Hyphomicrobium denitrificans ATCC 51888: one gene and its partner. The protein of the gene in region 1 interacts with the protein of each later gene in a pairwise test. Links are inferred from orthologs where the notes say so. Each region holds a gene or a part of one and is shown on either strand. Other genes may lie near its edges. The genes, in order: HDEN_RS13200 and HDEN_RS00985.

The links.
Region 2: the proteins of HDEN_RS13200 (region 1) and HDEN_RS00985 interact in binary tests that used the Escherichia coli proteins (3 or more experiments, as listed by UniProt). The link is inferred for Hyphomicrobium denitrificans ATCC 51888 from one-to-one orthologs.

The regions. Positions count from the first base shown.
Region 1 is NC_014313.1:2,743,889-2,747,205, forward strand. Bases 223-3,221 are described here. They hold HDEN_RS13200 (sulfate/molybdate ABC transporter ATP-binding protein), read right to left. Parts: upstream 2,270-3,221; coding sequence 1,175-2,269; downstream 223-1,174. Other genes in these bases: hyi (hydroxypyruvate isomerase), read left to right, coding at 223-232; HDEN_RS13195 (CysB family HTH-type transcriptional regulator), read right to left, coding at 246-1,178; cysW (sulfate ABC transporter permease subunit CysW), read right to left, coding at 2,266-3,159; cysT (sulfate ABC transporter permease subunit CysT), read right to left, coding at 3,159-3,221. Outside these bases: more of hyi, read left to right, coding at 1-222; more of cysT, read right to left, coding at 3,222-3,317. UniProt on the Escherichia coli protein: Part of the ABC transporter complex CysAWTP involved in sulfate/thiosulfate import. Responsible for energy coupling to the transport system.
Region 2 is NC_014313.1:203,463-206,614, forward strand. Bases 162-2,995 are described here. They hold HDEN_RS00985 (glutamate-5-semialdehyde dehydrogenase), read left to right. Parts: upstream 162-852; coding sequence 853-2,139; downstream 2,140-2,995. Other genes in these bases: proB (glutamate 5-kinase), read left to right, coding at 162-850; HDEN_RS00990 (nicotinate-nucleotide adenylyltransferase), read left to right, coding at 2,218-2,817; rsfS (ribosome silencing factor), read left to right, coding at 2,929-2,995. Also shown: more of proB, read left to right, coding at 1-161; more of rsfS, read left to right, coding at 2,996-3,152. UniProt on the Escherichia coli protein: Catalyzes the NADPH-dependent reduction of L-glutamate 5-phosphate into L-glutamate 5-semialdehyde and phosphate. The product spontaneously undergoes cyclization to form 1-pyrroline-5-carboxylate.

The DNA of each region.
Region 1 (3,317 bases):
AGGCGATCTGACGCCGACGATCGACAAATATCTGCCGCTCATCGGTCATGTGCAGATCGCCGATACGCCAGGGCGGCACGAGCCTGGAACGGGTGAGATCAACTTCCCGTTCGTGTTCGATCACCTCGACCGTATCGGCTACAAGGGCTGGATCGGCTGCGAATACAAACCTCGCTCGTCGACATCCGACAGCCTGCAGTGGTGGCGCAAACTGAAAGCGCCGACGATCTGAGTTCCAACAGACGTCAAGCTTCGGCGGTGGCTTCGGTACCGGCCTTGACGACCTTTTCGGTCAGATCCGGCGCGCAGAGTTCGATAAAGCGATAGGCGAAGCGGCGAAGGAAACGCCCGCGACGCAACGCGATGCGCGTCGTCGTCTTGGGGAAAAGGTGACTGTTGTCGAGCAGCCGGAGCCCCGTGTCGCGATCCTTATCGTAGGCCATCGAGGCGACGATGCCGATGCCGAGCCCGACCTCGACGTACGTCTTGATGACGTCGGCATCGAGCGCGACCATCACGATGTCCGGGGTCAATCCCGCTTTCGCAAACGTTGCGTCGACGCCGGGACGACCGGTGAAGCCCTCGTGATAGGTAATGATCGGCCACTCGGCGATCTTCTCGATCGTCAGCGGTTTGACGCTTTCCAGGGCGTGCCCCTTCGGCACGATGATGCCGTGGTGCCAGGAATAATACGGAAACGAAACGACCTCGGGCGAATTTTCCAGCGCCTCGGTCGCAATGCCGATGTCAGCCAGGCCATCATTCAGCATGGACGCGATCTCTTTCGGCGAACCTTGCTGGAGCACGAGATGGACGTTCGGAAATTCCTTTCGGAATGCCGCAATCGGGCCGGGGAGCGCATAGCGGGCCTGCGTATGCGTCGTCGCGATGGTGATCTCGCCGCGATCGGATTTTGCGAACTGATCGGCTAGGCGTTTGATGTTTGCCGTGTCGAGCAGGATGCGTTCGACGATCTGCGCGAGTTCCTTGCCGGGCTCGGTCAGTCCCAGAAGCCGTTTACCGCGCCGAATGAAAAGCTCGACACCCAGTTCGTCTTCAAGATCCTTGATGTGCTTCGAAACTCCGGACTGCGACGTGTACAGTGCGTTCGCGACTTCCGTGAGGTTAAAGTTGCGCCGTAATGTTTCTCTGATAATGCGGAGCTGCTGAAAGTTCACGACGCGACTGTCCCGTTCTGTTCTGGGAAGACGCTGAGGCGGCGGCTTCTGATTTTCACGCGCTGACCCGTTGCGAGGCCAAGCGAGGTTGCCTCAGTCCCCGGGATTTCGACTTCAAAGAAGTCTTTTCGACCCTGACGTGCATCACCATTCGCCACCAATTCTACACGCGCAACGGCACCCGTGCCAAGAATGCGATGGACTTTTGCGGTGATGCCGTCGTCGGATGAAACATCCGGCACGATCTCGGTTTCATGCGGACGCACGAACGCCACGACCTCCTGTCCGTCCCGGAAATGTCCGGCATGATGGCGAATGCGCTCGTCGCCGACGCGCACATAGTCGCCCTCGATACGGCCGCGGAATTCATTAACGGTACCCATGAAGCCGTAAGCGAACGCCGTCGCCGGGGTTTCGTAAATCTCTTTCGGCGGGCCGATCTGCTCGACGCGCCCCTTGTTGATCAGCACGATCCGGTCGGAGACCTCGAGAGCTTCTTCCTGGTCGTGAGTGACGAAGATCGATGAGATGTGGAGTTCGTCGTGGAGCGTGCGGAGCCAGCGCCGAAGTTCTTTGCGAACCTTTGCATCCAGCGCACCGAAGGGCTCGTCGAGCAGAAGCACGCGCGGTTCGACGGCCAGTGCGCGCGCCAACGCGATGCGCTGTCTCTGTCCGCCCGAGAGCTGCGAAGGAAAGCGGTTCGCGACCCACGACAACTGCACGAGTTCCAGAAGCTGCCCGACCTTGGCGCGAATGTCTTTCTCGCTCGGCCGTTGGCCTCGCGGGCGGACGCGCAGACCGAACGCGATGTTCTCGAACACCGTCAGATGCCGGAACAGCGCGTAGTGCTGGAAGACAAATCCGACGCGGCGCTGGCGGACATCCTTGGTCGTCGCGTCATCGCCATCGAGGATGATGCGGCCGCTGTCGGCATGTTCGAGGCCGGCGATCACGCGCAGCAGCGTCGTCTTCCCGCAGCCCGATGGACCGAGCAGAGCAACCAGCTCGCCATCCGGAAAGTTCAGCGAGACGTCATCGAGCGCCTTGAACGTGCCGAACGTTTTGTTGACGTTGCGAACCTCGATGCTCATTGGCCTTGCCCTTCCACCACATGTTTATTTGCGCGCCACTCGACGTAAGTCTTCAGCGCCAGCGTCACCAGAGCCAAGAGAGCGAGGAGCGAAGCCACCGCGAAGGCGGCTGCGAATTGATATTCGTTGTAAAGAATTTCGACGTAGAGCGGCATCGTGTTGGTCTCCCCGCGGATATGTCCCGACACGACGGAGACCGCGCCGAATTCTCCCATCGCACGCGCGTTGCAGAGAATGACACCGTAGAGAAGCGCCCACTTCACGTTAGGAATGGTGACGCGCAGGAAGGTTTGAATTCCGGACGCGCCGAGCGAGATTGCGGCTTCCTCTTCGTCCTTTCCCTGCGCCTGCATCAACGGAATGAGCTCACGCGCGATGAATGGGAAGGTCACGAAAATCGTCGCGAGAACGATCGCGGGGACGGCGAAAATGATCTTGATGTCGTGATCGAGCAGCCATGGACCGAACCAGCCCTGACGTCCGAACACGAGAACGTAAATTAGACCCGCGACGACGGGCGAAACCGAGAAGGGCAAGTCGATCAGCGTGATCAGCAGATTTTTGCCCGGGAACTCGAACTTCGCGATCGCCCACGCCGCCGCCAAGCCGAAAACCAGATTCAAAGGAACCGCGATCGCTGCCGCAAGCAACGTCAACTTGACGGCCGAGAGCGCGTCGGGCTCGACGAGTGCGGAAAAGTAAGTCTCGGCGCCTTTGCGGAACGCTTCCGCAAAGACCGCGATGAGCGGAAGCAGAAGAAAGATCAGGAAGTACGTCAGGCCAACGCCGAGAACGGCGATCTTGACCCATCGCGAGTCCCGCGTGGCAGGGTTTGCTTCGAATTTTCCCGCGCCGTGCAAGCGCGCATCGATAGTTGCGGCAGCAGCCATCAGACCGTCCTTCCAAAGCGGCGGGCATTCCAGGCCTGCAGCGCGTTTACGATGAGAAGCATGATGAACGAGATGACGAGCATCACGGCAGCAATGGCGGTCGCGCCGCGATAATCGAATTGCTCAAGCTTGGTGATAATGATCAGCGGCGTAATCTC
Region 2 (3,152 bases), 2.5 Mb from region 1 along the record:
CTATCAGGAACTCGCGGCCGCGCGCGGTCTGACGGCGGCGCAGATTCTTCTAACGCTCGGTGATACGGAAGAGCGGCGGCGGTATCTCAACGCGCGTAACACCATTGAAGTTCTGCTGGCGCTGAAGGCCATTCCGGTCGTCAATGAAAACGACACGGTCGCGACGGCGGAAATCCGCTACGGCGATAACGACAGGCTGTCGGCGCGCGTCGCGTCGATGGTGTCGGCGGATTGTCTCGTGCTGCTGTCGGATGTCGACGGCCTCTATACCGCGCCTCCGGCTGACGATCAGAACGCCAGGCACATCCCGCTCGTGACAGAGATCACGCCGGAGATCGAGGCGATGGCCGGCGATGCCGGGACCGAGCTTTCCAAAGGCGGCATGAAGACGAAAATCGAGGCGGGCAAGATCGCGCTCTCGGCCGGTACCGATATGGTCATCACGACCGGCAAGGTTCTTCATCCGCTCAAGGCGATCTCGGACGGCGCGCGGGTCACGTGGTTCGTCGCCAATTCGGATCCGGTGACGGCGCGAAAGCGTTGGATTTCCGGGCAGCTCGAGCCGAGCGGCCACGTTTACCTCGATGCAGGCGCCGAGAAGGCTCTCACATCGGGAAAAAGCCTTCTGCCGGCGGGTGTCACCCGCATCGACGGCAACTTCGACCGCGGCGATGCGGTTACGATAAGATCGGCGGACGGCCGGGAACTGGGCCGGGGCCTTGTCGCCTATGCGGCGGACGATGCGCGACGTATTATGGGCAAGCGTTCGAGCGAGATCGCCGCGATCCTCGGGTTCAAGGGGCGCGCGACGCTGATCCATCGGGACGATATGGCGCTGACGAGGAAATGAGTATGAACAAACCGGAGCGCATCGAAAACGAGACCGCCGAGCTGATGCGCGGCATCGGACAAGCAGCTAAGGCTGCGAGCCGCAGGCTTGCGATCGCGACGCCGGAGGAAAAGAACGCGGCGCTTATCGCTGCGGCGAAAGCTCTGCGCGCGGCGACGCCCAAAATCCTTGCGGCGAACGCGCAGGACATCGAAGCTGCGAAAGCTGCTGGTCGACCGGCTGCGTTCGTCGATCGGCTGCTGCTCAACGAGAAGCGCATCGACGGCATCGCTGTCGGTCTTGAAGAGATCGCGGCACTTCCCGATCCCGTCGGAACCGTGCTGGCGGAATGGACGCGGCCCAATGGTCTCAAATTTCAGCGCGTGCGCGTGCCGCTCGGAACGATCGGCATCATCTACGAAAGCCGTCCGAACGTAACGGCCGATGCAGGCGCGCTGGCGCTGAAGGCCGGGAACGCGGCGATCCTGCGCGGCGGTTCGGAAAGCCATCATTCGAGCGTCGCGATCCATGCCTGCCTGGTTGAAGGCCTGCGCGCTGCGGGATTGCCCGAAGCCGCGATCCAGCTCGTTCCGACGACGGATCGCGAAGCGGTCGGCGCGATGCTGCGCGGCCTGGATGGGTCGGTCGATGTCATTGTACCGCGCGGCGGCAAAGGGCTGGTAGAGCGCGTGCAGAGCGAGGCCCGCGTTCCGGTCTTCGCGCATCTCGAAGGCATCTGTCACACCTATGTCGATCAGGGCGCGGACATGAAGATCGCCGTGCCGCTGGTCGTCAACGCCAAGATGCGGCGCACGGGAATTTGCGGCGCGACCGAGTGCCTGCTCGTCGACAAGAATGCGCGTACCGATCTCTTGTCGCCGATCGTCAAAGCCCTGCTCGACGATGGTTGCGAAGTGCGTGGCGACGAGGCGACGCAAAAGGTCGATCCTCGCGTGAAGGCGGCTCAGGCCGATGACTACGGCAAGGAATTTCTCGATGCCGTTATCGCGGTGAAAACCGTCGACGGAGTCGACGGCGCCATCGAGCACATCGCGCGCTATGGTTCGCAGCACACCGACGCGATCATCACGGAATGCGAAGCGACGGCCGAACGGTTCCTGAACCGCGTCGACTCCGCGATCGTTCTCGTCAACGCATCGACGCAGTTCGCCGACGGCGGCGAGTTCGGCTTCGGCGGCGAGATCGGCATCGCGACGGGCAAGATGCATGCGCGTGGGCCGGTCGGCGTCGAGCAGCTGACGAGCTTTAAGTACAAGGTGCGAGGCACCGGCCAGACGCGGCCGAAGTAGCGCTACGGATGAGGCACGTCTGATTTGACGCGAAAGATTCCGCAGCAGAGTTTTGGATCGCTTCGCGTCCATCCGCCGATGTGCCTTCCCGGTCAACGGATCGGGATCATGGGTGGCTCTTTCAATCCGCCGCATGCTGGGCATCGCATCGCCGCCGAAGCCGCGATGAAGCGTCTGGGGCTCGATCAGCTGTGGTGGCTGATCACGCCAGGCAATCCTCTCAAGTCGCGCAATGGTCTGTCGGCGCTGGATGGGCGCATGGCATCGGTCCGGCAGTTCGCCGTCGGTCCGAAAATGAAAGTAACGAGCTTCGAGCGCGAACTCGGCACGAGTTTCACGGCCGCGACACTGGCGTATTTGAAGCGGCGGCATCCTGGCGTGCGCTTCGTGTGGGTGATGGGTGCCGACAATCTCGCGTTCTTCGACCGATGGCAGCATTGGCGGAGCATCGCCGATCTGATGCCGATCGCAGTGGTGGACCGGCCCGGCTGGCGGTTACGAGGCCTGTCGTCGCCAGCCGCTCTCGCGCTTTCGCGCTGGCGCATTCCTGAATCCGAGGCGCGTGGACTGGCTGCCAGAAAGCCGCCGGCCTGGACGCTGTTGACGATCCGCCTTTCCGACCTTTCGTCGACCGCGCTGCGCAGCGCCGCGCGCTCTGCGTCAGAGCACGTCAGTTAAGCCATTAAAATTTATGACGTTTTCACAACAGACGGCTTCCGGAATTCATTTGCGGGCCGAGGCGACGCCGTTTAATATATCGCTAACCCGGAATCGGCCGGGCCGTCTGACATGCGGGACCAATCAGCAAAGGATGCTTACCGCTTGATCCGAACCACAGCCGAGGCCGCCCGCAAGGGCAGCTCTCAAGCCCAGTCCGCCGCCAAGGCGCCGGATGCGGCCGCTCTCCTCGAAGACGTCGTCCACTGGCTTGACGACGCGAAAGCCGAGGAAATCGTTTCGATCCCTCTCAAAGGCAAGTCTTCACTCGGCGACTTCATGGTTGTCGCGTCCGG